3 regions of the Mesorhizobium sp. 43Arga genome follow, and region 1 is predicted to be linked to each of the others. Evidence: predicted binding sites of a transcription regulator. Region 1 holds the regulator's gene; each other region holds the start of a gene.
The links. The regulator LexA, encoded in region 1, represses DNA repair genes until DNA is damaged. The targets are predictions, from matches to a motif close to TGTTCNNNNTGTGTTCNG.

Region 1 (7,840 bases):
GCATTTCCAGCGAGTGTCGCCGCTCAGCCTGTTCGCCAATCTGGCCGTCATGCCGATCGTGTCAGCCGTGATGTTCCTGGCCGTTGCCAGCGCGTTGCTGATGCCATTCGGATTGGATGCGCCGACCCTCTACCTGATGGGCAAGGGCCTGACGGCGATGATAGCCATATCGGCGTGGATATCGGAACGCTCACCGGTCGATGCGGTCGGGCTGATTTCGCAGCAATCCGTCCTGCTGGTGACCATCGCCCTGGTCATCGCGACGATGGCGACGACCTGGCTGCGGCTCGCGGCACTGCCATTCGCGCTTGCCGGCCTGCTGACTGTATCGGATACGCGCACGCCCGATGTGCTTATCTCGGAAGATGCGCGGCTGGTCGCACTGCCGATCGGCGGCGGCGAACTCGCGGTCAGCCGGGCTCGCCCGAACGAGTTCACCGTCGACAATTGGAAACGCGCGCTGGTGTCCGAAACCATCGTCGTGCCGGAGATGTTCGACAAGGCGGACGGGCAATTCGACATCGCCGATGCCGTCAATCTGCCGCCGGGAGCACCGTTCTACTGCACGGATGGCGTCTGTCTTGCCCGGCACCCATCCGGTGCAATCATCGCGCATGTCGAAGACCGCGAGGACACCTGGAAAGCCTGCGGCTTCGCCGATTTGATCGTCGTCAATGACGCGACGGGCTATGATGCCTGCCACAATCCGCTGGTTCTTGTCGTTACCAAGCGGCAACTTGCCCGCAAGGGCAGTGCCGCCGTCTTCTTCGACCGCCAATCGGCGACCGGTCCGCCAATCATCAGCTTCGCGGTGGACGGGCCGTATCGGCCCTGGCACGAGCAGCGAAAGTTTTCGCGTGAGGCGAGGGGGCTGCCGCCCTATCAAAAATCCGAAAAGCCGGCCGTTCCTGCTCAGTAGCGCCTGATCAGCCCGACAAGCTTGCCTTGCACCTTGACCCTGTCCGGCCCGAAAATCCGCGTCTCGTAAGCCGGGTTGGCGGCTTCAAGGGCAATCGAGGCGCCCTTGCGGCGGAACCGTTTCAGGGTTGCTTCCTCCTCGTCGACCAGCGCCACGACGATCTCGCCCGGGCTTGCCGTGTCGGCGTTGCGGATGATCACCGTGTCGCCATCAAAGATGCCGGCCTCGATCATCGAGTCGCCCTTGACCTCCAGCGCATAGTGCTCGCCGCCCATGATCATGTCCGGCGGCACCGAGATCGAATGCGTCTGGTGCTGGATGGCATCGATCGGGACACCGGCGGCGATACGGCCCATCACCGGGATCGACACGGCAGAGACCGCGTCGTCGTCATTGCCGGCCGCCGGCAAGCGCGATGGCGCCGGCTTGATCTGGCGACCAAGGCCGCCCTGGCCGAGACTGCCCTGGATGACGCTCGGCGAGAACTTCTTTGCCGCGTTGAGGCCGGGTGCGATCGAATCCGGCAGCCGCAGCACTTCCAGCGCCCGCGCCCGGTTGGGCAGCCGGCGAATGAAGCCGCGTTCCTCCAATGCCGTGATCAGGCGATGGATGCCTGACTTGGAGGCGAGATCGAGCGCTTCCTTCATCTCGTCGAAGGATGGCGGAATACCGCTTTCCTTGAGCCGTTCATGAATGAACATCAGCAGTTCATGTTGCTTGCGTGTCAGCATGGCGGCCCCCCAAGGCATTGAACGACGGGTTGAACCAGAATCGAAAAACAAACCCAGAACAAACACTATCTGTTCCAGTTGTGTTCTGCAACTGTTTAAAGTTTAATGAATTTGTTAAGACGTCGGAAATTTTTTGCCCCTGGGAGCGGGCAGCGATCGACCGCTTCCGCTGCCGTTACGTGCATTGAAATCATTTTGGTTAATGGCCTGTGGCCTACTCCTGAATGCGGTTTGGCATCAGGCATTTGAGAGGCGTTCACGGGCCGGATTTGTATGGTTTGTCGATCCATTTCCGGCGGAACGAAACGAAATCAAAACGCCAACGATCACTGGCTTTGGGCAGGCTCGACCGCTGGGATCGGGACAACCGCGGCAGCCTCATCCGGAAACGGCTTTCAGGCTGCCGGCGCGCGCAGTGTAGGTGTTGGCACCACTGTCTTCGCTGTGCACATAGACATGCAGCGTGTAGCCGATATGCGCTGTCATTAGCGCCTTGGCCCGCTCCACATCGCGATCGAGCGCCGCTTCCATGATCGCGGTGTGATGCTCGATGGCGATCGCCTCGCGCAAAGCGTCCATTGCCTCGCCATAGCCATCCTTGAGGCCGGCAGCCGCCCGCAATGTCGGCGCCAGGCCGAGAAACCGATGATGCCGCCGTAGCTGATCGGCGATCGTCGAGCGGAAGCGCAACAGCCAGTTGGACGTCGCCGCGCTCAACAGCGCCGCATGGAAGGCCTCGTGGCTCTCGTCCCATTTGTCGACGGCCGCATCGGAAGGGTCGTCGACCGCGGTCTTGCAGCGGGAGAGCCGGTAGTGAGCGGTGACGACCGCGTCCTCCCATTCCCTGCCGCCGTTCGCGATCGATTCCAGGAACAGCGGCATTTCGACAACCATCCTTGCGCGCGCCAGGTCCTCGAGCTCGGCGCGCGACACGGGAGCGACGGCAAAACCGCGATTGCTGATGGCGGTGACCAGGCGCTCGGCTTCAAGCCGGGACAGGGCTTCACGCAGCGGCGTCCAGCCGACGCCGTATGTGGCGCGCAGCGCACTCAGCTTGAGTGGCGCGCCCGGCATGAGGCGGGTGGTCAGGATATCTCGCCGCAGCAGCTGATAGGCCGCCTCGGTCTTCGTGGAGCTGTTCTGATCCTGCATCGCGATCCGTCTATCATCGGGCCTGGAAAATTATATATGATGGTGGCGCATGGCAAGAATTATATATAATGTTTGACACACAGCGAGGGACTGACCATGATCCCCGCAGTTGCCGCCTGTGAGCGGCGCTGATCAAATCTGGGAGGAAATGATGATGAAGTCGAAGTCCGCTTGGCTGTCGGGATTGGCCCTGGCAGGCGCATTGATGGTCAGCGCCGGCAGCGCCGCGGCCGATCAGATACGCATCGGCATCGCCAATTTCGGCGAGCATCCGCAGCTCAACGCTGCCATAGCCGGCTTCAAGAAGGCATTGACGGACAAAGGTTTTGTCGAGGGCAAGGACGTCGTCTACACCGAAAGCCATACCAATTTCGATGCATCGCTGGTGCCGCAGATGATTGCCAAGCTGCAGGCGGAGCAGCCCAAGCTGATCTACACCATCACCACGCCGGTCTCCCAGATCGCCAAGAAGGCGCTTGCCGGCTCCAGCATTCCGATCGTTTTCGCCGCGGTCACCGATCCGGTGGCGGCCAAGCTGGTGCCGTCATGGGACGCCGGCGATGAAGGCATGACCGGCGCCAGCGATCTGCAGGATGTCGCCGCGGTGATGGCCTTCACCAAGAAACTGCTGCCGAACGCCAAGCGGTTCGGCGTGCCTTACAATCCGGGCGAGGCCAATGACGTTGCCCTGATCGAAAAGATCAAGGCGGCGGCGCCGGCGGCGGGCTTCGAGGTCGTGGAAGTCGGCGTCGACAACGTCAATGACATCCAGCAACGCATCGCCTCGCTCGCCGGCAAGGTCGACGTGATCTACGGCCCAGCCTCCAACCTGATCCAGCCGGCGATCGCTGCTGTCTCCGCGGCCGCTCGCCAGGCCGGAATCCCGATCGTCAACTCCGATGACAGCGCGGTCCGCAACGGCACCGTGCCGGCAAGCTTTGCGGTCAATTACACGCAGGTTGGAGTCAATGCCGGCAACATCGCCGCCGAGATCCTCAAGGGCAAGGATCCCAAGACGATCGCGCCGTCGCGCCCGGCGTACAAGGATCACATGGCAACGATTTCCCGCAAGGCGATGGCCGCGTTCGGCATCGAGATACCGGCCTCGATGGCCGATTGCGGTTGCATCGTCGACTGATATCGAGCTGCAAGGGGCGATGGCGTCGGCGCCGTCGCCCTTCACGCCAGGGAGGAATGATGCTCGATATCCGATCCGCGCGCAAAATATTCTACAAGGGGCAGGCCGACGAGAAGGTCGCGCTGGACGGCCTCAGCCTGTCATTGGCCACCGGCGAGTTCGGCATCGTCATCGGCTCCAACGGGGCCGGCAAGAGCAGCATGCTCAACGCCATTTCCGGAGCCCTTGTTCTGGATACCGGCAAGATCCTGATCAACGGCGCCGACGTGACAGCCCTGCCGGTGTACAAGCGCGCCACAAGATTGGCGCGCGTCTTCCAGGATCCGATGCGCGGCACCGCCGCAAGCATGACCGTGGCGGAAAACATGCTGCTGGCCGATCTGCGCAGCCAAAAACGCACGCTGCGGCAAGGGCTGAACGCCGCGCGGCTCGCGTCCTACAAGGAGCGCCTGTCGATATTGGGCCTCGGCCTTGAAAACCGTCTCGACACCCGCGTCGATCTGCTCTCGGGCGGGCAGCGTCAGTCCCTGTCGCTGATCATGGCCGTCGGCGGATCTCCGGACCTGCTGCTGCTCGACGAGCATACAGCGGCACTTGACCCGCGCACGGCCGAGATCGTCATGCAGGCGACAGTGCGCGCCGTCAACGCGCTGAAGCTGACCACGCTGATGGTGACCCACAACATGCAGCACGCCGTCGACTATGGCAGCCGGGTGATCATGCTCGATGCGGGCCGGGTCCTGCTCGAGGTCACCGGCGAGGAGAAGGCCAGGGTCACGGTTATCGATCTGATTGGCCATTTTTCCATCAAGACCGACCGCATGTTGCTGGCGAGCTGATCACCATGGGCTTTATTCAGGACGTTCTGACCAGCTTCGTCGCGATCATGCCGGTGACCCTGGCGCAAAGCCTGATCCTGGCCTTTGTCGTGCTCGGCATCATGATCCCGTTCCGCATGCTGAATTTTCCCGATCTGACCAGCGAGGGCGCCTTTCCGCTGGGCGGCTGCGTCTGCGGCGTGCTTCTTGCCGCAGGCGTATCGCCGCTGACCTGCATCGTCGTCGCATTTGTGACGGGTTTTGCGGCGGGCTGCTGCACCGCCTTCATCCATCTGCGCTTCCGCATCCACACGCTGCTCGCGGGCATCCTGATGATGACGATGCTCTACAGCATCAACCTTCGCATCATGGGCAAGTCCAACCTCTCGGTTTTCGGCTCGCCCACCGTGTTCGACTGGGTGCCGTTCGCCCGGCCGGGTTTTCCGGCCAGCAAGATCGTCGTCGCCGGCCTTCTCGCGCTCATAGTCTTCGCAGCACTCTACATGTTCTTCAGGACCGAGAAGGGGACCGCCGTGCGTGCCGTCGGCGCCAATCCCGACATGGCCGAGGCGCAGGGCATCAATGTCTGGGCGGCGACCATAGGCGGTGTCGGGCTGGCAAGCGCGTTTTCGGCCTCGAGCGGCGCGCTGATGGTGCAGTCGCAGGGATTTGCCGACGTCAATATGGGATTGGGCATCCTCATCAACGGCCTGGCCGCTCTGATGATCGGCGAGGCGGTCGTCGGCAAGCAGGCGGTCTGGCGCCAGCTGCTGGCCCCCTTTGCCGGCGCGATCATCTATTACCAGCTGGTGTCATTCTGCCTCGCCGCCGGCATGCCGCCCCCCGACCTGAAGCTTGCCACGGGCCTGTTCGTGCTCGCCATGCTTGCTTTGCCCAGCCTCAAGCGCAGCCGGGGACCCGCGCCGGCGCGCGAAGCGATCCGTGAATAACCAGGGAATATCACAAATCATGCGTACAACGATCGGTCTCGCGGCAATCGAAGCCATGGATGCGGCGGATCCGCTGCGTGCCATGCGCGACCGCTTCATTTTGCCGGAAGGTGTGATCTACCTCGACGGCAACTCGCTGGGTGCCGCGGCGCCCGCCGTCTTCAACGAGCTGCAAAAGGCGGCGACGCAGGAATGGGCGCAGGACCTCATCCGCGCCTGGAACACCGCCGGCTGGTTCGACATGCCGGTCGCGCTCGGAGACCAGCTCGGGCGGCTGATCGGCGCCGCTTCCGGCCAGACGGTGGTCTGCGACACGACCTCGATCAACATCTACAAGGTGCTGCATACAGCCCTTGGCATGCGGCCGAACCGCTCGGTCATCGTTGCCGAGGGCGACAGTTTCCCGACCGATCTCTACATGGCCGAAGGCGTGGCCTCGACGCGGCCGGGCACGGTGCTGCGGCTCGAAGGCGTCGATGCGCCCACCATTGAGGAACTGATCGACGAGCGCGTGGGCGTCATCCTGGTCAACCACGTCAATTACAAAACCGGACAATTGCGCGACATGGCCGCCCTGACGTGCAAGGCCCATCAGGTCGGTGCGCTGATCGTCTGGGATCTCTGCCATACGGCCGGCGCATTGCCGGTCGAACTCGATGCCGCGAACGCAGATTTCGCCATCGGCTGCACCTACAAATATCTCAATGGCGGTCCAGGCGCGCCCGCCTTCATCTATGCCGCGAAGCGCCATCACGACGATGTCCATCAGCCGCTGAGCGGCTGGTGGGGCCATGCGCGGCCCTTCGCTTTTGAACAAAGTTATGCGGCCGGCAGCGGCATCCGCCGGTTCCTGTGCGGCACGCAGCCGGTGCTGTCGATGCGGGCGCTGAAAGGGGCGCTCGAAATCTGGAACGATGTCGACATGGCGGCGGTGCGCAAGAAGAGCATCGCGCTCACCGACCTGTTCATCCAGCTCGTCGAAGCCAGATGCGGCGCCTACGGCCTCGAACTCGAAGGTCCGCGCGACGGCAATGCGCGCGGCAGCCAGGTGTCGTTCCTCCACCCGCATGGCTACCAGGTGATGCGCGCCTTGATCGAACGCGGCGTGATCGGTGATTTCCGCGCGCCCTCGACCATCCGCTTCGGTTTCACGCCGCTCTATGTCGGCTACAAGGACGTCTGGCAGGCAGTCGAGGTGCTGGAGGACATTTTGCGCACCGGTGCCTGGCAGGAGGCACGTTTCGCAGTCAAGACGGCGGTGACCTGAGACGTCAGCGCAATTCCAAGAAAAGTGCTGGCGGTTTTCCCCCAGTAATTGCGCCAAAGCAAAAAAGTCAGAGCCGGGTGCGGACCGTCCACAGTTCCGGAAACAGCACGACCTCGAGCATCTTCTTCAGGTACGATGCGCCTGAGGTGCCGCCGGTGCCGCGCTTCAGGCCGATGATGCGCTCAACCGTCGTGACATGGTTGAAGCGCCAGCGACGGAAATAGTCCTCGAAATCGACGAGCTTCTCGGCAAGCTCATAAAACATCCAGTAGCGCTGCGGATCGCGGTAGACGGTCTGCCAGGCGACCAGGACTTCTTCGTTTTCGCTGCGCGTCTCGCGCCAGCCCGTGCGTCTGGCGTCGGCGCCGATGTCAAACCCGTTGCGCGCCAGAAGCAGCAGCGCTTCGTCGTAGAGGGACGGCTCGGCCAGGATTGCCTCCAGTTTTTGGCTGAGGTCAGGCCGGTGCTTGTGAGGTCCGAGCATTGCCAGGTTGCGGTTGCCGGCCATGAACTCGATGGCGCGGTATTGCCAGGACTGGAAGCCCGAGGACTGGCCGAGCGCGTCGCGGAATTCGGTGTATTCGCTTGGAGTCATCGTGCGCAGCACGTCCCAGGCATTGTTGAGCTGCTCGAAAATGCGGGCGACGCGCGACAGCATCTTGAAGCTCGGCTCGAGCCGGTCGGCGCGAATGGCGCTGATGGCGGCGCCGATCTCATGCAGAGCGAGTTTCATCCAGAGCTCCGAGGTCTGGTGCTGGACGATGAACAGCATCTCGTCATGCGCCGACGACAGCGGCGTCTGCGCCTCCAGCACTTTTTCCAAATGCAGATAGTCGCTGTAGGACATGCGTTCCTTGAACGACAT
Region 2 (7,840 bases), on a different contig from region 1:
CGCGTGAGCGCCATATTTCGCGCGGCAAGCTGCTGCCGCGCGAACGCCTCGCGCAATTGCTCGACACCGGCTCGCCCTTCCTCGAGATCGGCCAGTTCGCGGCGTGGTCGATGTATGGCGAGGAAATTTCCTCGGCCGGCATGATCGCCGGCGTCGGCCGGGTCGAGGGCACCGAGGTGATGGTCGTCGTCAATGATGCCACGGTGAAGGGCGGCACCTACTATCCGCTGACGGTGAAAAAGCATTTGCGGGCGCAGGAGATCGCGCTGCAGAACAATCTGCCCTGCATCTATCTGGTCGACAGCGGCGGCGCCAATTTGCCCAACCAGGACGAGGTGTTTCCCGATCGCGAGCATTTCGGCCGCATCTTCTACAACCAGGCCAACATGTCGGCGGCCGGCATCCCGCAGATCGCCTGCGTCATGGGCTCCTGCACGGCCGGAGGCGCCTATGTGCCGGCGATGTCGGACGAGACGATCATGGTGCGCAACCAGGCGACCATTTTTCTCGGAGGCCCGCCGCTGGTGAAGGCGGCCACCGGTGAGGACGTCAGCGCCGAGGATCTGGGCGGCGCGGATGTGCATACGCGGCTTTCCGGTGTTGCCGACCATTATGCGATGGACGACGAACATGCGCTCGCCATCTGCCGGCGCATCGTCAAAAACCTGAATCGGAACAAGACCGTAAGCCTGAACTTACAGAGATCGATTCCGCCGCTTCATCCGGCGGATGAACTCTACGGCGTCGTGCCGACCGATCTGCGCCAGCCCTATGATGTGCGCGAGGTGATTGCGCGCCTTGTCGACGGGTCCGAATTCGACGAGTTCAAGCAGAACTACGGCACAACGCTAATCACCGGTTTTGCCCATCTCCACGGCATGCCGGTTGGCATCATCGCCAACAATGGCGTGCTGTTTTCCGAAAGCGCGCTGAAGGGCGCGCATTTCATCGAGCTGTGCTGCCAGCGCGGGATCCCGCTGGTCTTTCTGCAGAACATCACCGGCTTCATGGTCGGCCGAAAGTACGAAGCAGGCGGCATCGCCAAGGACGGCGCCAAGCTGGTGATGGCGGTTGCCACCGCCAAGGTGCCGAAGGTCACCGTCATCATCGGCGGTTCGTTCGGTGCCGGCAATTACGGCATGTGCGGCCGCGCCTATTCCCCGCGCTTCCTGTGGATGTGGCCGAACGCCCGCATCTCGGTGATGGGCGGCGAACAGGCGGCAACCGTGCTCGCCATGGTCAAGCGCGAGGGCATCGAACGCAAGGGCGGCGAGTGGAGCGCCGAGGAAGAAGCGAAATTCAAGAAGCCGATCCTAATGAAATACGAGCATGAGGGCCATCCGCTCTACTCGTCCGCCCGCCTCTGGGATGACGGCATCATCGATCCGGCGAAGACGCGAGAGGTGCTGGCGCTCAGCCTTTCAGCCGCGCTCAACGCCGAAATCGAGGACACGCGCTTCGGCGTGTTCAGGATGTGAGATGAACAAGGCGCTGGACAGGATCCGCATCCACACAGGCGACATCACGAAGCTCGATGTCGACGCCATCGTCAATGCCGCCAACACCTCGCTTCTTGGCGGGGGTGGGGTCGATGGCGCCATCCATCGCGCCGCCGGCCGCGAGCTCGAGTTCGAATGCCGGATGCTGAATGGATGCAAGGTCGGCGACGCCAAGATCACCAAGGGTTACAAGCTACCGGCTCGACATATCATCCACACGGTCGGGCCGGTCTGGCAGGGCGGCGGCAAGGGCGAAGCCGAACTGCTGGCCTCCTGCTATCGCAGGTCGCTGGAACTCGCGGCCGCCAATAGTTGCCGTTCGGTGGCGTTTCCGGCGATCTCGACCGGTGTTTACCGCTACCCGAAAGATGAGGCGACCAAGATCGCTGTCGGCACCGTCAGCATGATCGTCGAAGAGAAAAACACGCCTGAAACTGTCATCTTCTGCTGCTTCGACGACCAAACGGCGGAAATATACCGGCAGGCCGTTGCTGCCCTGCGAAGAGGCTGAACTGCATGGACCAACCGATTCATCAGCATAGGCAGCATCGAATCTCCGCTGGTGAACTGGCGTCGAGACAAAATATTCGCTACCGCTCATCCTGCGCAGTGCAACGGGAACAGGGCGGAAATGAAACTGAAATATTGCCGGAAGACGACTGCTTCGATACTTGCAAGTTTGCTCATATTCGCAACAGCCGGCGCCAGCCAGGCCGGATCGCTCGCAGGAAGCAAGGGAGACGTGCGTTTTCCGCCGACCCTAGGCTCGGGCGAATGCAACGTCGCCTACAAGGGCTACGTCGCGGCGAGCGGTCATTCGGCCTACGCCACGACCTTTTATTCGCGCGTCGTCGACCTCTACATCATCTGCGGGACGAAGTTCAACGCGCCGTCCCAGAAGGCCGCGGAAGAGATCGCGCTGCGCAACTGCCAGGCCGGATTGACGCGGTGGAAACTCAAGACCGCGAGTGGCGGCTGCGCGATCTCGGCATCGAAATAGGCATTTGCGCTTTGCTGGTAGAGCACTGCCTTGGTAAGGGAGCGCTCTACATCAAGCGTCGAACTGCAAGGCAGTGTCCGGCGAAGGGAAAGCCTATCCATATAGGCTTGCGAGACAGAGGGGGCGCGAAGGAACGCCTGCGTCGCTTTCAGCAAGCCCTGGCTACGGAGGCTCCATGTTCATCAAAATCCTGATCGCCAATCGGGGCGAGATCGCTTGCCGTGTCATCCGCACGGCCCGCAAGATGGGTGTGCACACTGTCGCCGTCTATTCGGACGCCGACTCGAAATCACTGCATGTCGAGATGGCCGACGAGGCCGTTCATATCGGCGCCTCGCCGGTTGGCGAAAGCTATCTACGCGGTGACCGGATCGTCGCGGCTGCGCTTTCGACGGGGGCGCAGGCCATCCATCCCGGTTATGGCTTCCTGTCGGAAAATCCTGATTTCGTCGACCAGGTAGTGGCGGCGGGGCTCACCTTCATCGGCCCATCGGCGGCCTCGATCCGCGCCATGGGGCTGAAGGATGCCGCCAAGCGGCTCATGGAGAAAGCCGGCGTTCCCGTCGTTCCGGGCTATCATGGCGAAGCGCAGGAGATCGTCCTGCTTGCCTCCAAGGCACGCGAGATCGGCTATCCAGTGCTGATCAAGGCGCGCGCCGGCGGCGGCGGCAAGGGCATGCGGCGCGTCGAGCATCCCGATGATTTCTCCGAGGCGCTGTCCAGCGCCCGGCGCGAGGCAAAGGCTGCTTTCGGCGACGACCGCGTTCTGGTCGAAAAATATGTCGACAAACCGCGGCACATCGAAGTGCAGGTGTTCGGTGACAATTTCGGCAATGCCGTGCATCTCTATGAACGCGACTGCTCGGCGCAGCGCCGCCACCAGAAGGTGATCGAGGAAGCCCCCGCCCCCGGCATGACGCCAGCGCTGCGCAAGGCGATGACGGAAGCGGCGGTGAAGGCCACCAAGGCGATCGGCTACTCAGGCGCCGGCACCATCGAATTCATTGTCGATGCCTCGCAAGGTCTCAAGGCCGACCGCTTCTGGTTCATGGAGATGAACACCCGCCTGCAAGTCGAGCATCCCGTCACCGAAATGGTCACCGGCACCGATCTGGTCGAGTGGCAGTTGCGGGTTGCCAGCGGCGAAAAGTTGCCGAAGACGCAGAGCGAGATCGCGCTGACCGGCCACGCCTTGGAGGCGCGCATCTATGCCGAGGATGCCGCAAAGGGGTTCCTGCCCGCAACGGGCACGCTGCATCATCTGAAGTTCCCTGAGGCGGCCCCCGAGGGCGCGACGATGCGCGTCGAGACCGGCGTGCGGGCCGGCGATGCCATCTCGCCCTATTATGACCCGATGATCGCCAAGCTGGTGGTCCATGCAAAGGACAGGCAAGCATCCCTGGAAGCGCTCGGCGCGGCGCTGTCGCAGACCGAAATTGCTGGTTCCACCGTCAACACCGGCTTTCTCGCCGCCCTTGCCGCCGATCCCGACTTTTGTGATGGCGACGTCGACACCGGCCTGATCGACCGGCATCAGGCGGCACTGACCAAGGTCGCGCCGCCGACCGGCGAGATCATCTCGGCAGCAGCCCTTGCCGCCTCCGGTGCGGCAGCTTTGCCGCCATCGAACGACCCATGGTCGTCGCTTGCCGGCTATGCGCATTTCCACGGCGTGGCGCGTCGCACGCGGCTGAAGTTCGGCGAGACGGATATACTGGCAAAGGTTTCGGTGCGGTCGGACGGGCGCTTCCAGGTGGCGCTCGATGCGCCCTATGACAGCACCAATTCGCATGATTTTCGCGCCGCTCCCCGCCTCGCCCGCTGGCCCGGCCACATCACGGTGTTCGAAGGCGCCGTCGGCTACACATTCGCGGTATCGGACCCGTTGGCACGGAGCGATGACGCGACTGCCGCTTCCGGCAGCTTGCGCGCGCCGATGCCGGGTCTGGTCAAGCTGGTGCGCGTGGCCAAGGGCGACGCGGTGATCAAGGGACAAGCACTCCTGATCCTCGAGGCGATGAAGATGGAGCACACCATCGCCGCCCCGCATGATGGGGTGGTTGCCGAGATCGCTGTGGAAGGAGCGCAGGTCACCGACGGGACGGTGCTGGTGCGGTTCGTCGAGGAACAGAGCGCCCAGACCGCTGCCGCAGGCTGACAAGCGGAGCGCTTCGCGGACCGTAAACAAAATGGCCGGGGCGAAACCCGGCCATTTCCTTGGATTACATCATTACGCGGGATTACTGCGCGATCGGCGCGTACTTGCCGTCATGCCACTGGTTGATGTCGTAGCTGGCATTCTTGAGGTCGCCCTTTTCGTCGAAGGTGACGTCGCCGACAACGGTGCTGATCGGCGTGCCGTTCTTCAACGCTTCGGCAACCTTGGCCGGATCGTCGCTGCCTGCACGCTTGATCCCTTCGGCGAAAGCCTGGACCACGGCGTAGGAGAACAGCGTGAAGCCTTCCGGCACAAAGCCGCCGGCCTTGATCTTCTCGACCGCCGCCTTGGCTTCCGGCTTTGCCTGCGGGTCCGACGGGAAGACGAACATGGTGCCTTCGCCAGCCGGGCCGGCAACCTGCCAGAATTCCGGCGAGGCGATCGAGTCCGGCATGATCAGCTGGAACTTCAGGTTCTGTTCGGCCGACTGACGCAGGATCAGGCCGGCTTCAGGATGGTAGCCACCGAAATAGACGACGTCGGCCTTGAGATCCTTCAGCTTGGTGACGAGCGCCGAATAGTCCTTCTCGCCGGGGTTGATGGCGTCATAATAGACTTCCTTGAGGCCGCCAGTGTTCATGGTCGCCCTGACGGCATCAGCCACGCCCTGACCGTAAGCGCTCTTGTCGTGCAGGATGACGACCTTCTTGCCGGCATATTTCTTGGCGATCCAGGGGCCGATGAAGGCGCCCTGTGCATCGTCGCGCGTATAGAGGCGCATGATGGTCGGCCAGCCGGCCTTGGCGGCCGCGTCGGTCAGCACTGGGTTCGAGGAAGCCGGGCTCATCATCAGCGCGCCGGCCTCGGCATAGACGGCCGAGGCCGGAATGCTCGAGCCCGAGCAGGCATGGCCGTCGATGAACTTGACGCCGTTGGCGACGATGCGGTTGGCCACCGACACGGCCTGCTTGGGATCGCACTGGTCGTCCTCGATGTCGAGCTTGATCATCGAGCCGTTGACGCCGCCCGCGGCGTTGATGGCGTCTGCCGCAGCCTTTGCGCCCTGCTTGAACTGATCGCCGATGGTGGCGAGCTGTCCGGTCATCGGGCCGACCACCGAAACGGTGATGTCGTCGGCGAATGCGACCGGCGCACTCATCATCAGGCCGAAGATGGCCGCGCTGAAAATACTCATATTTTTCATGGCAATAGAACTCCTCCACTCACGCGCGGCCCCCGGCCGCGCTTCTTCCAGAGAGGCGGGACAATTTCATCCTTCATTGTGCCTGTCTAGGCGCATTGGCGCCGCTCGATTGGGCCTGCGAGCCCTCATCCACGCAAAAAGCCACGCCAGCCTTGTTCCGGCTGGTCGTGGCTTTTTTGCCCATCGGGCTGTTTCCCCAGCGCCCCCGCGCCGCGAACCCCAACGTGGCCTTCCCCGTCTTCCCTGCCCTGATCCGAAAACCGGATTCTTTTCGGCATCATGGTCCGTCGTACGGCTTGGCCCATCCTGCCTGCCGCATTCTCTTTGTTGATGGCCTGTGGCCCGGCTGTCTGCGCAGCCTTATCCCTGTTTGGCCCGACCGTCTTGGAGCGGTCTTGGCCGGAGCGTCCCCGTCTGCCGGTACTTTAGTGCATGGTCATCCATTCGCGGGCTTCGCGCAGCGCCCTGGCGATCTCGACCTTCGACATGGCGGCCGACAGTTCCGAGCGCAGTTCCGCCGCGCGGGCCGATCCCTTGATGGCGGCGATGTTGAACCATTTGTGGGCGGCAACGACGTCGGTGTCGCAATCGCGGCCGGTCGCATACATCATGCCCAGTTCGAAAAGAATGTCGGCCTGGGCAGTTGCCCCCATGGCGCCGAAACCTGCTTCAAGCATTTCAAAACGTGCCATTTTAGTCCCCTGTCTGGCTCCCGAGAGCTGCCTCCGTTCGTCTTGTCCGGGCCGCTCTTTCGATGCTTCCGAGAATGCCAAGCAGGCTTGAATCCGTCGTTAAATGGCGTGCTTAATTTGAGGAAAACAAAGCTAAAACAAGAGGTAAACATAGAAATTCGTTAAGGATACGAAGCCAGCAATTCCGCCGATTTTCGTCAAATTTGACGAAAATTTTCCGAGCCTCGATCAACACTCCGCTAACCACGGGAAACAAACAGCACGTGCCGGTCGTTTCATTTCCCCGCCGACACAGCCAATTCAGGCGGCTTCAAAATCCCAAAGTCTTCCGTTGCGGCACCGCTTTTGTTTTGCGGGGAGCTGGATTAGCTTGCGTTTGCGTAAGCGGCAGACCGGCGAGGCGGAGAATTCGGCCGGCTATCCAAAGGGAGCAAGACATGTTTCGAAAAGTCAGCCTGGCTCTTGCAGCCACATTGATCATGGCGGGTGCGGCGTGGGCCGATCCGATCGAGGGCAATTGGAAAACGCAAGCCGGCGATACCGCGGCCATTTCAGGCAGCGGCGAGTTTTCCATCACGCTCAAATCGGGCAAATATGCCGGCAAGACGATCGGCTCGCTCAAGGCCGCGGGCGACAACAAATATGCCGGCAGCATCACCGATCCTGCAAACGACAAGACCTATTCGGGCAAGGCGACATTGTCGGGCACCTCGCTCAAGATGAGCGGCTGCGTGCTCGGCGGACTGATCTGCAAGAGCCAGACCTGGCACAAGCTCTGATCGACCTATCCTTGTGACATCCTGACGGGGCCTGACAGGCCCCGTTTTCGTTTCAGCGGCTCGTCAAGCCCTGGGCTCTTTCCCCGCTGCCGGTGGCACGGGCCGGCGACGACCCGCCCAGATCCCGTCAATCAATTTGAACCGCAGATGAACGCCGGCATCAGAGCCGGTTCAGAGGCGTTGGGGCATTCTCCGGCGTGTTGAAGGAGACACGACCCCAATGCTTGCTCGCCGCTTCACCATCGTCTGCCTGCTGATGAGCCTGTTTGGAATGTTCTTCGCCATCCTCGTCGCCGAAGCGGGCCGTTCTCCCCGCGCCTGGGACGAAGCCACCAGACTATGCCGCCTCGCCTGCCCGACCAATCTTCGCCACTGAGACAAAGAACCGGACCTCGAAAAGAAAAGCTCAGAGATCATGACCCGCACCGCCGCCAACACCCTCAAGACCCTCCGGCTGCTGCCGCGGGCGGTGCTTATCCTGGTGCTTCTGGCCGCTCCGGTCCTGGCG
Region 3 (7,840 bases), on a different contig from region 1:
CGGCGAATTCGGCACGTTCCTGGATGAAGCGGAAGCGGGCTTCCGGCTTGGTGCCCATCAGCGCGTCGACCGCGTCCTTGGTCGCCGCCTCGGCGTCGATCACATCGACCCGCAGAAGCGTGCGCTTCCTCGGATCCATTGTGGTTTCCTTGAGCTGCGAGGCCATCATCTCGCCCAGGCCCTTGAAGCGGCCGAGCTCGACCTTGCCGCGCCCGGTGAATTCGGTGCGCAGGAGCTCGTCCTTGTGCGCGTCGTCGCGAGCGTAGGCGACCTTGCCGCCTTGCCGGATCGAGTAAAGCGGCGGCACCGCCAGATAGAGATGGCCGCCGCGCACCAGCGCCGGCATTTCCTGGTAGAAGAAGGTGATCAGCAACGAGGCGATATGGGCGCCGTCGACGTCGGCGTCGGTCATGATGATCACGCGGTCGTAGCGCAAATCCTCGTCGCGGTATTTTGAGCGCGTACCGCAACCGAGCGCCTGGATCAGGTCCGATATCTGCTGGTTGGCGGCCAGCTTATCATTGCCGGCACTGGCCACATTGAGGATTTTTCCGCGCAACGGCAACACCGCCTGGCTGGCGCGGTCGCGTGCCTGCTTGGCCGAGCCGCCGGCCGAGTCACCTTCGACGATGAACAGTTCGGCGCCGGCCGCCGCATTCTGCGTGCAGTCGGCGAGCTTGCCCGGCAGGCGCAATTTGCGCACCGCGCTCTTGCGCGACACTTCCTTTTCCTGGCGTCGGCGCACCCGCTCGTCGGCGCGCGCGATCACCCATTCCAGCAGCTTTGAGGCCTCCTGCGGATTGTCGGCGAGCCAATGGTCGAACGGATCGCGGATCGCGGTCTCGACAATGCGGATTGCCTCGATCGTCGCCAGCCGGTCCTTGGTCTGGCCGACGAATTCGGGCTCGCGGATGAACACCGACAGCATGCCGGCCGCCGAGATCATGACGTCTTCGGAGGTGACGATTGAGGCGCGCTTGTTGCCGACCAGATCGGCATAGGCTCGCAAGCCGCGGGTCAGCACGTTGCGGAAGCCGGCCTCGTGGGTGCCGCCTTCGCCGGTCGGGATGGTGTTACAGTAGGAATTGATGAAGCCGTCGCCGCCGAACCAGGTCACCGCCCATTCGAGCGAGCCATGGCCGCCTTGCTTTTCGCTTTTTCCCGCGAAGATTTCCCGCGTCACCTGAAAGTCGTCGCCGAGCGATGCCTTGAGATAGTCCTTCAGGCCGCCAGGGAAATGAAACTCCGCCTTGGCCGGCGTCTGGTCCTTTTCCTTGATCAGCGAGGGATCGCAGGTCCAGCGGATTTCGACGCCGCCGAACAGATAGGCTTTCGAGCGCGTCATGCGGTAGAGCCGCGCCGGTTCGAAGGCCGCGCCCTTGCCGAAGATCTGCTCGTCGGGATGGAAGCGGATTTTCGTTCCGCGCCGGTTGTGAACTTCGCCAAGCTGCTCCAGGCCGCTTACCGGTATGCCGCGCGAAAAGCGTTGGCGATAAAGCTGGCGGCCGCGCGCGACCTCGACCTCGAGATGATCCGACAGCGCGTTGACCACGGAAACGCCGACGCCGTGCAGGCCGCCGGAGGTTTCGTAGACCTTGGAGTCGAATTTGCCGCCCGAATGCAGCGTCGTCATGATGACTTCGAGCGCCGGCTTCTTGAATTTCGGATGCGGATCGACCGGGATGCCGCGGCCATTGTCGGTAACGGTCAGAAACCCGTCGGCCGAAAGCTCGACATCGATGAAGGTGGCATGGCCGGCAACCGCCTCGTCCATCGAATTGTCGATGACCTCGGCGAACAGGTGGTGCATCGCCTTGTCGTCGGTGCCGCCAATATACATGCCTGGCCTGCGGCGCACCGGCTCCAGGCCTTCGAGCACCTCGATGTCGGCGGCGCTATAGCCCTCGCTGCCATCCCTGGTCGCGGCCGGGCGCTTGGCTGCAGCCTGCACAAGCGGGTCGGCCGGGCGGGCCGGTGTGCGAACCGGCTGCGGCTGCTTGTCCATATTGCCGAAGAGATCGTTGTTGTCGTCCATGCCTGCCATAGGTCCGGTGCTGCGAATCACCCGTCGATACTGCCATGCTTTCGGGCGCCAAGCGACGGAGGTTCCTGTTACGTTCGGGGATTTGACCCGTCTTATCCTAAAACCATTCGATAACCAAGCGGGCGGAAATAGGTCCAATACCACCGTTCTACATTCCTGATTCTTTAACAAAGCGGCCTAGCGTGAGCCCAACATAATAAGAAACGACGGGCATCAGGGGTTTTCGGCGTGAGGGGCAAGGCCATAACGATGATAGGTATCGCCGCCGTTTTCGGCGCGATCTCGATCTTTGCCGCGGATTTCTGGGTCAAGAGCCAGGCCAAGGCCGATGCCGAGGAGAAGACGGCGTCGATGACCGCTCCGGTAGCGCCCAGGATCGAGTTCAAGACCATCGTCGTGGCGAAAGCGCCTCTGCGCTACGGCCAGGAACTCGACCGCGCCAAGCTGGTCCAAATCCCGTGGCCGCAGGATTCACTGCCGCAAGGCGCCTTTGCCACCATCGACGGATTGCTCGGCGAGGGCGATCGCATCGTGCTGTCGCCGATAGAGGTCAACGAACCGGTGCTGCTGACCAAGCTGTCGGGGCCGAACGGGCGCGCGACGCTCTCCAACATGCTGACGCCCGGAATGCGGGCGGTGACCATCCGCACCGACGAGATCGCCGGTGTCGGCGGTTTCGTCACGCCGGGCGACCGCGTCGATGTCGTGCTGACGCGCGATGCCGGCGAAATCCAGGAAGTCGCCAAGAACGCTCAAGGTGCTGCCGGTTCGACCGTCACCTCAGAGATCGTCGTTGCCGACGCCAAGGTGCTGAGTGTCGGCCAGGGTGCCGACGAGCGCCAGACGACGCCGCAGATCACGAATTCCGTGACCATCGAAGTGACGACAGAAGGCGCGCAGAAAGTGGCGCTTGCCCGCACCGTCGGCACGCTGTCGCTGTCGCTGCGCTCCGCCAGCGAAGGCGGCGACCTCAAGAACGGCGTCACCACCATCTCGTCCTTTGGCGGATCGGTGGCGGCCAAGGCTCAGGCCGCGGCCGGCTCGCTGTTCGATGCTATGACCAAGGAGCCGGAGAAGCCGAAATTCAAGACGGTCATCGTGACGCGCGGCACGAAGGCCGAGGAATATCAGGTTCCTGAGCGGGACCAGAAGTAAAAGCCGGTGGGGACCGGACGGGACAGGGCAATGTTGATGCGTACCCTATATCGAATGATGGATCGATCGCGCTTTGCGCGCGTTCTGGCGATGGCTGCCGCGCTCATTGCGGGCGCAATGCTCGCCTTGCCCGACGTGGCTAAGGCGGACAACGACATCGTCTATGTCTCGGCGACCAAGAACGCGTCGATCAAGGTCGCCAAGGGCAAGCCCAAGACGATCGTGACCAGTGCCGCCTTCTACCAGATCGTCATCGGCGATCCCGAGATCGCCAACGTCAATCCACTGACCGACAAATCCTTCTATGTGCTCGGCAACAATCTCGGCACCACCGGCATTGCGCTGTTCGACGAGAAGAAGCAGCTCGTCGGCACCGTCGACATCGAGGTGACGCTCGACACGGATCAACTGGCCAGCACCATCCGCGCCAGCGTGCCGGACGCCAAGATCAAGGTCGGTTCGGCCAATGGCCGTGTCGTGCTGTCGGGCGAAGCGGATGATGCGGTCGCCGCTGAAAAGGCGAACAAGATCGCAACGCGCTTTTCAGGCACCGAGGAAGTGATCAACTCGGTCAACATCTCGTCGTCGCAGCAGGTTCAGCTCAACGTCCGCTTCGTCGAGATCAACCGCCAGGCGGGGCAGGACCTGGGCGCCAAATACAGTGCCAATTTTGCCTACGGTTTCGGCGGGCGCGATGTTTCGCTCGACCCAGGAACCGTGCCGGCGGCCGGCACGGGCGAAATCATCGGCCGGCTGCTGTCGAACGGCGTGTCGATCGATATCGCCATCAAGGCGCTGGAAGAGCGCGGCCTCGCCCGCCGGCTGGCGGAACCGAACCTTATCGCCCGCTCGGGCGAAACGGCGAGCTTCCTGGCCGGCGGCGAATTCCCGATCCCGGTCTCTGAAGACAACGGCAAGATCTCCGTCAGCTACAAGAAATACGGCGTCAGCCTGGACTTCACGCCGACCGTGCTCAAGGACGGGCTGGTCAGCCTCGACATCGCGCCGGAAGTCTCCTCCATCGATGCGTCGTCTTCCTACAACATCGGCACGATCTCCGTGCCGGGCTTCATCGTGCGCCGCGCCAAGACCTCGGTCGATCTCAAGAACGGCCAGAGCTTCATGATCGCCGGACTGCTGCAGTCGCAAAACGACATCACCACGTCGCGCATTCCCGGCCTCGGAAAGATGCCGGTGCTCGGGGCGCTGTTCTCGTCGAAATCCTACCAGCGGCGCGAGACCGATCTGGTCATCATCGTCACGCCCTATCTGGTCAAGCCGGTCGATCCGTCGAAGAAAATGGTCGAGCCGACCGACGGCACGCGGCCGGCCAGCAATGTCGACTATTTCCTCAACAACACCGAGGAAGTGAAGGCATCGGACACCGGCCGCGCGCTGGCGCTGGCCGATGGCAGCGCCACACGGACCGCTCCCGCCACCACGGTCGGGCACTTCCTCGACTTGCCGAAGGACTGAAGCCATGCGTCTGGTCCTGAGATCGAGTGTCGCCCTGCTTCTTGCCGGTTTGGCGGGCGGCTGCACCAGCGACGATTACGTGCGCACCGAAGGGGCGACGCCGGGCGCCGGCGAAGCCCAGGCCGCCAACACCGTCATGCAGATGGTCGATCCCTGGAAGTACGGCGTCCAGAACACAAGGCTTCTCGTGCCTGCCAAGCGTGGCGATGCCGTGCCGGTTACGCCCGATCAGGCCGCCGCTTCGAAGGCATCGCAGAAGACCACGGGCAACTGACCCCAACGGGCGATCGCGCTCACAGGCTGACAAAAATGGCAAACGGCATCAAGACCAAGAAGATCCTGCTCGTATCGACGGACAGGACCTTCGTGCAGGACACGCGGACCGCATTCGCCGCCTCCGAGATCATCCAGCTCTCGACGGTGGAAAAGAATGTCACCGAACTGCGCGGCGAGATTCAGGAGGCGGACTTCGGCGCCATCATCGTCGACATGGACGCGGCCAGACTGGAGGAGGTCGAGTCGCTGCAGCGCGTCATGCGCCGTTTGGAGGGCAAGGCGCCGGTGGTTGTCGTCACCCAGGAGTTCAACGCCGCCGCGGTGCGCATCCTGGTGCAGCTCAAGGTCGCGGACTTCCTGGTCAAGCCGATCACCACGGCCGATCTGGTGCGCTCGGTGGTGCGGGCCCTGCAAGGGCCGGGGCGTGAGGAAAACACTGAATCGCAGATCTACACCTTCATGCCGGCCGCCGGCGGCGTCGGCACCACGACGCTGGCGCTGCAGACCGCGTTCCAGCTGCATCACTCGGTGACGCGCGGCGCCTCGACCTGCGTGGTCGACCTCAATTTCCAGCAGGGCGCCTGTGCTGAATATCTCGACCTTGAGCCGCGTTTCGACATCACCGAGATCGAAAACCAGCCCGAACGTCTCGACCGGCAATTGCTCGACGTGATGCTGTCCAAGCATGCCAGCGGGCTTTGCGTGCTGGCGGCACCGACGCATCCGGCGGAGATGCGCTCGTTCAAGACCGATGTCGTGGTGCGCATGCTGGACCTCGTCTCGGCCTATTTCGACAATGTCGTCATCGACATGCCGCGCACCTGGTTTCCCTGGACGGAGACCGTGCTGCTTGGCTCCAACAAGCTCTATATCGTCGCCGAAATGACGGTGCCGTGCCTGCGCCACACGCAAAGGCTGATCCAGGCTGTCTACGAGACCGCCGGCAAGGAAGTGAAGCCGAACGTTATCGTCAACCGTTTCGAGCAGAAGATGTTCGACAACGGCATCAAGCAGGCGGACGTCCAGGAGATCCTTGGCGAGCATTTTGTCGGCGGCATCGCCAACAACTACCGGCTGGTACGCGAGGCGGTTGACCGCGGCGTGCCGCTGCACGAGATCGATCCCAATGCCAATGTCGTCAACGATCTGAAGAAGATCATCCTGCCGGAGGAGGCGGTCGCGACCGGAGCCAAGTCGAAGTCGCTGTTCGGTCTCGGCAAGGGCTTCTTGAAGAGGAAGGCCGGATGACCAGCCGTTTTTCCACCCTGCAGAACCGCGACGCGCGTCCGCAGCGCCCGGCGGAGTCAACGCCGGTCGCGCATCATGCGGTCGTCATCCCGACCAGCCGGAAGGCCTTGCCGGCAAAGCCTGATGTCGCGCCGGCAAAGAACGCCAACAAGGTCCTCGATGCACGCGTGCGCATTCACCGCATGCTGCTCGAGGAAATCAACCTGGTGGCGCTGGAGCGTTTGCCCAAGGAGGAGATGCGCCGTCAGGTGCATGATTTCGTTTCGGAAAAAACCCGCCAGGAGCGGATGGCGATCAACACCGCCGAACTCGAAGCGCTGGTCGACGATATCGTCGACGAGATGGTCGGTCTTGGCCCGCTCGAGCCCTTGCTCAAGGATCCCGACATCAACGACATCCTGATCAACGGCCACCAGAACTGCTTCATCGAAAAGAAGGGCAAGCTGCAGCAGGTCCATATCCCGTTCAAGGATGAGGCGCATCTGCTTAGAATTATTAACAAAATCGTCGCCGCGGTTGGCCGTCGCGTCGACGAATCGCAGCCGATGGTCGATGCCCGTATGCTGGACGGCTCGCGCTTCAATGCGGCCATCCGCCCGGTTGGCGTCGACGGGCCACTGGTGTCGATCCGCAAATTCTCCAAGAACAAGCTCGGCTTGCACAAGCTGGTCGAATTCGGCGCCATCACCCAGAACATGGCCGAGGTGCTGGCGGCGGCCGTCCACGCCCGCAAGACGACGATCATTTCGGGCGGCACCGGCACCGGCAAGACGACGATGCTCAACGCGCTGTCGGCCTTTATTCCCGAAGACGAGCGGCTGATCACCATCGAGGACGCGGCCGAACTGCAGCTGCAGCAGCCGCATGTGGCGCGCATGGAGACGCGTCCCGCCAACATCGAGGGTCATGGCGAACTCAAGCAGCGCGATCTCGTCAAGAATGCGCTGCGCATGCGTCCCGACCGCGTCATCCTCGGCGAGTGCCGCGGCGAGGAGGCTTTCGACATGCTGCAGGCGATGAACACCGGCCATGAAGGGTCGATGGCGACCATCCACGCCAACACGCCGCGCGATGCCATTTCGCGCCTCGAACAGATGCTGGGCATGACCGGCATGCCGATGACGGTGCAGTCGATCCGCAGCCAGATCGCCAGCGCCATCGACATCATCGTGCAACTGACCCGGCTTTCCGACGGCAAGCGCAAGGTGACGAGCGTCGCCGAGGTGACCGGCATGGAAGGCGACGTCATCCAGATGCAGGAGATCTTCCGCTTCGTGCGCACCGGCATGGACACCGATGGCGGCATTCTCGGCTATTTCGAGGCGACTGGCATCCGGCCGCGCTTCCTGGAGGATCTGCGCGCCATGGGCATCGAGTTTCCCGGACGCTACTTCGAACCCGGCCGGCCGCAGGAGTAGCCAGGTGTTCGACGGGCTGAGCGCAATCTATGTCGTCTATGCCGGGGCCGCCCTCACCGGCATCATGATCGCCGAGGCCTGCTATCTCCTCTATGCCGGCCGCAGCGACAAGCGCACCGCCATCAACCGGCGCATGAAGCTGCAGGAAAGCAAGATCAGCCAGGAGCAGGTGCTGATCCAACTGCGCAAGGAGCGCGGCCTCGACGCGGGCACCTCGCTGTTT

Region 2: the regulator LexA is predicted to act here: its motif matches at 6,676-6,693, upstream of ACWGS8_RS25810 (sel1 repeat family protein).
Region 3: the regulator LexA is predicted to act here: its motif matches at 2,105-2,122, upstream of parE (DNA topoisomerase IV subunit B).

The regions. Positions count from the first base shown of each region.
Region 1 is NZ_JBSKBO010000003.1:170,402-178,241, forward strand. Features, by position in the region: gene ACWGS8_RS13460 (ComEC/Rec2 family competence protein) at 1-919, shown strand, start outside; gene lexA (transcriptional repressor LexA) at 913-1,650, opposite strand; gene ACWGS8_RS13470 (GntR family transcriptional regulator) at 2,029-2,802, opposite strand; gene ACWGS8_RS13475 (ABC transporter substrate-binding protein) at 2,954-3,940, shown strand; gene ACWGS8_RS13480 (ABC transporter ATP-binding protein) at 4,000-4,779, shown strand; gene ACWGS8_RS13485 (ABC transporter permease) at 4,785-5,708, shown strand; gene kynU (kynureninase) at 5,728-6,975, shown strand; gene kynA (tryptophan 2,3-dioxygenase) at 7,043-7,840, opposite strand, start outside.
Region 2 is NZ_JBSKBO010000008.1:211,231-219,070, forward strand. Features, by position in the region: gene ACWGS8_RS25785 (carboxyl transferase domain-containing protein) at 1-1,478, shown strand, start outside; gene ACWGS8_RS25790 (O-acetyl-ADP-ribose deacetylase) at 1,480-2,010, shown strand; gene ACWGS8_RS25795 (hypothetical protein) at 2,131-2,499, shown strand; gene ACWGS8_RS25800 (acetyl/propionyl/methylcrotonyl-CoA carboxylase subunit alpha) at 2,675-4,657, shown strand; gene ACWGS8_RS25805 (branched-chain amino acid ABC transporter substrate-binding protein) at 4,740-5,861, opposite strand; gene ACWGS8_RS25810 (sel1 repeat family protein) at 6,287-6,553, opposite strand; gene ACWGS8_RS25815 (DUF2147 domain-containing protein) at 6,991-7,332, shown strand; gene ACWGS8_RS25820 (hypothetical protein) at 7,553-7,708, shown strand; gene ACWGS8_RS25825 (hypothetical protein) at 7,748-7,840, shown strand, end outside.
Region 3 is NZ_JBSKBO010000014.1:32,559-40,398, forward strand. Features, by position in the region: gene parE (DNA topoisomerase IV subunit B) at 1-2,035, opposite strand, end outside; gene cpaB (Flp pilus assembly protein CpaB) at 2,294-3,199, shown strand; gene ACWGS8_RS31505 (type II and III secretion system protein family protein) at 3,230-4,675, shown strand; gene ACWGS8_RS31510 (hypothetical protein) at 4,680-4,949, shown strand; gene ACWGS8_RS31515 (AAA family ATPase) at 4,985-6,199, shown strand; gene ACWGS8_RS31520 (CpaF family protein) at 6,196-7,617, shown strand; gene ACWGS8_RS31525 (type II secretion system F family protein) at 7,622-7,840, shown strand, end outside.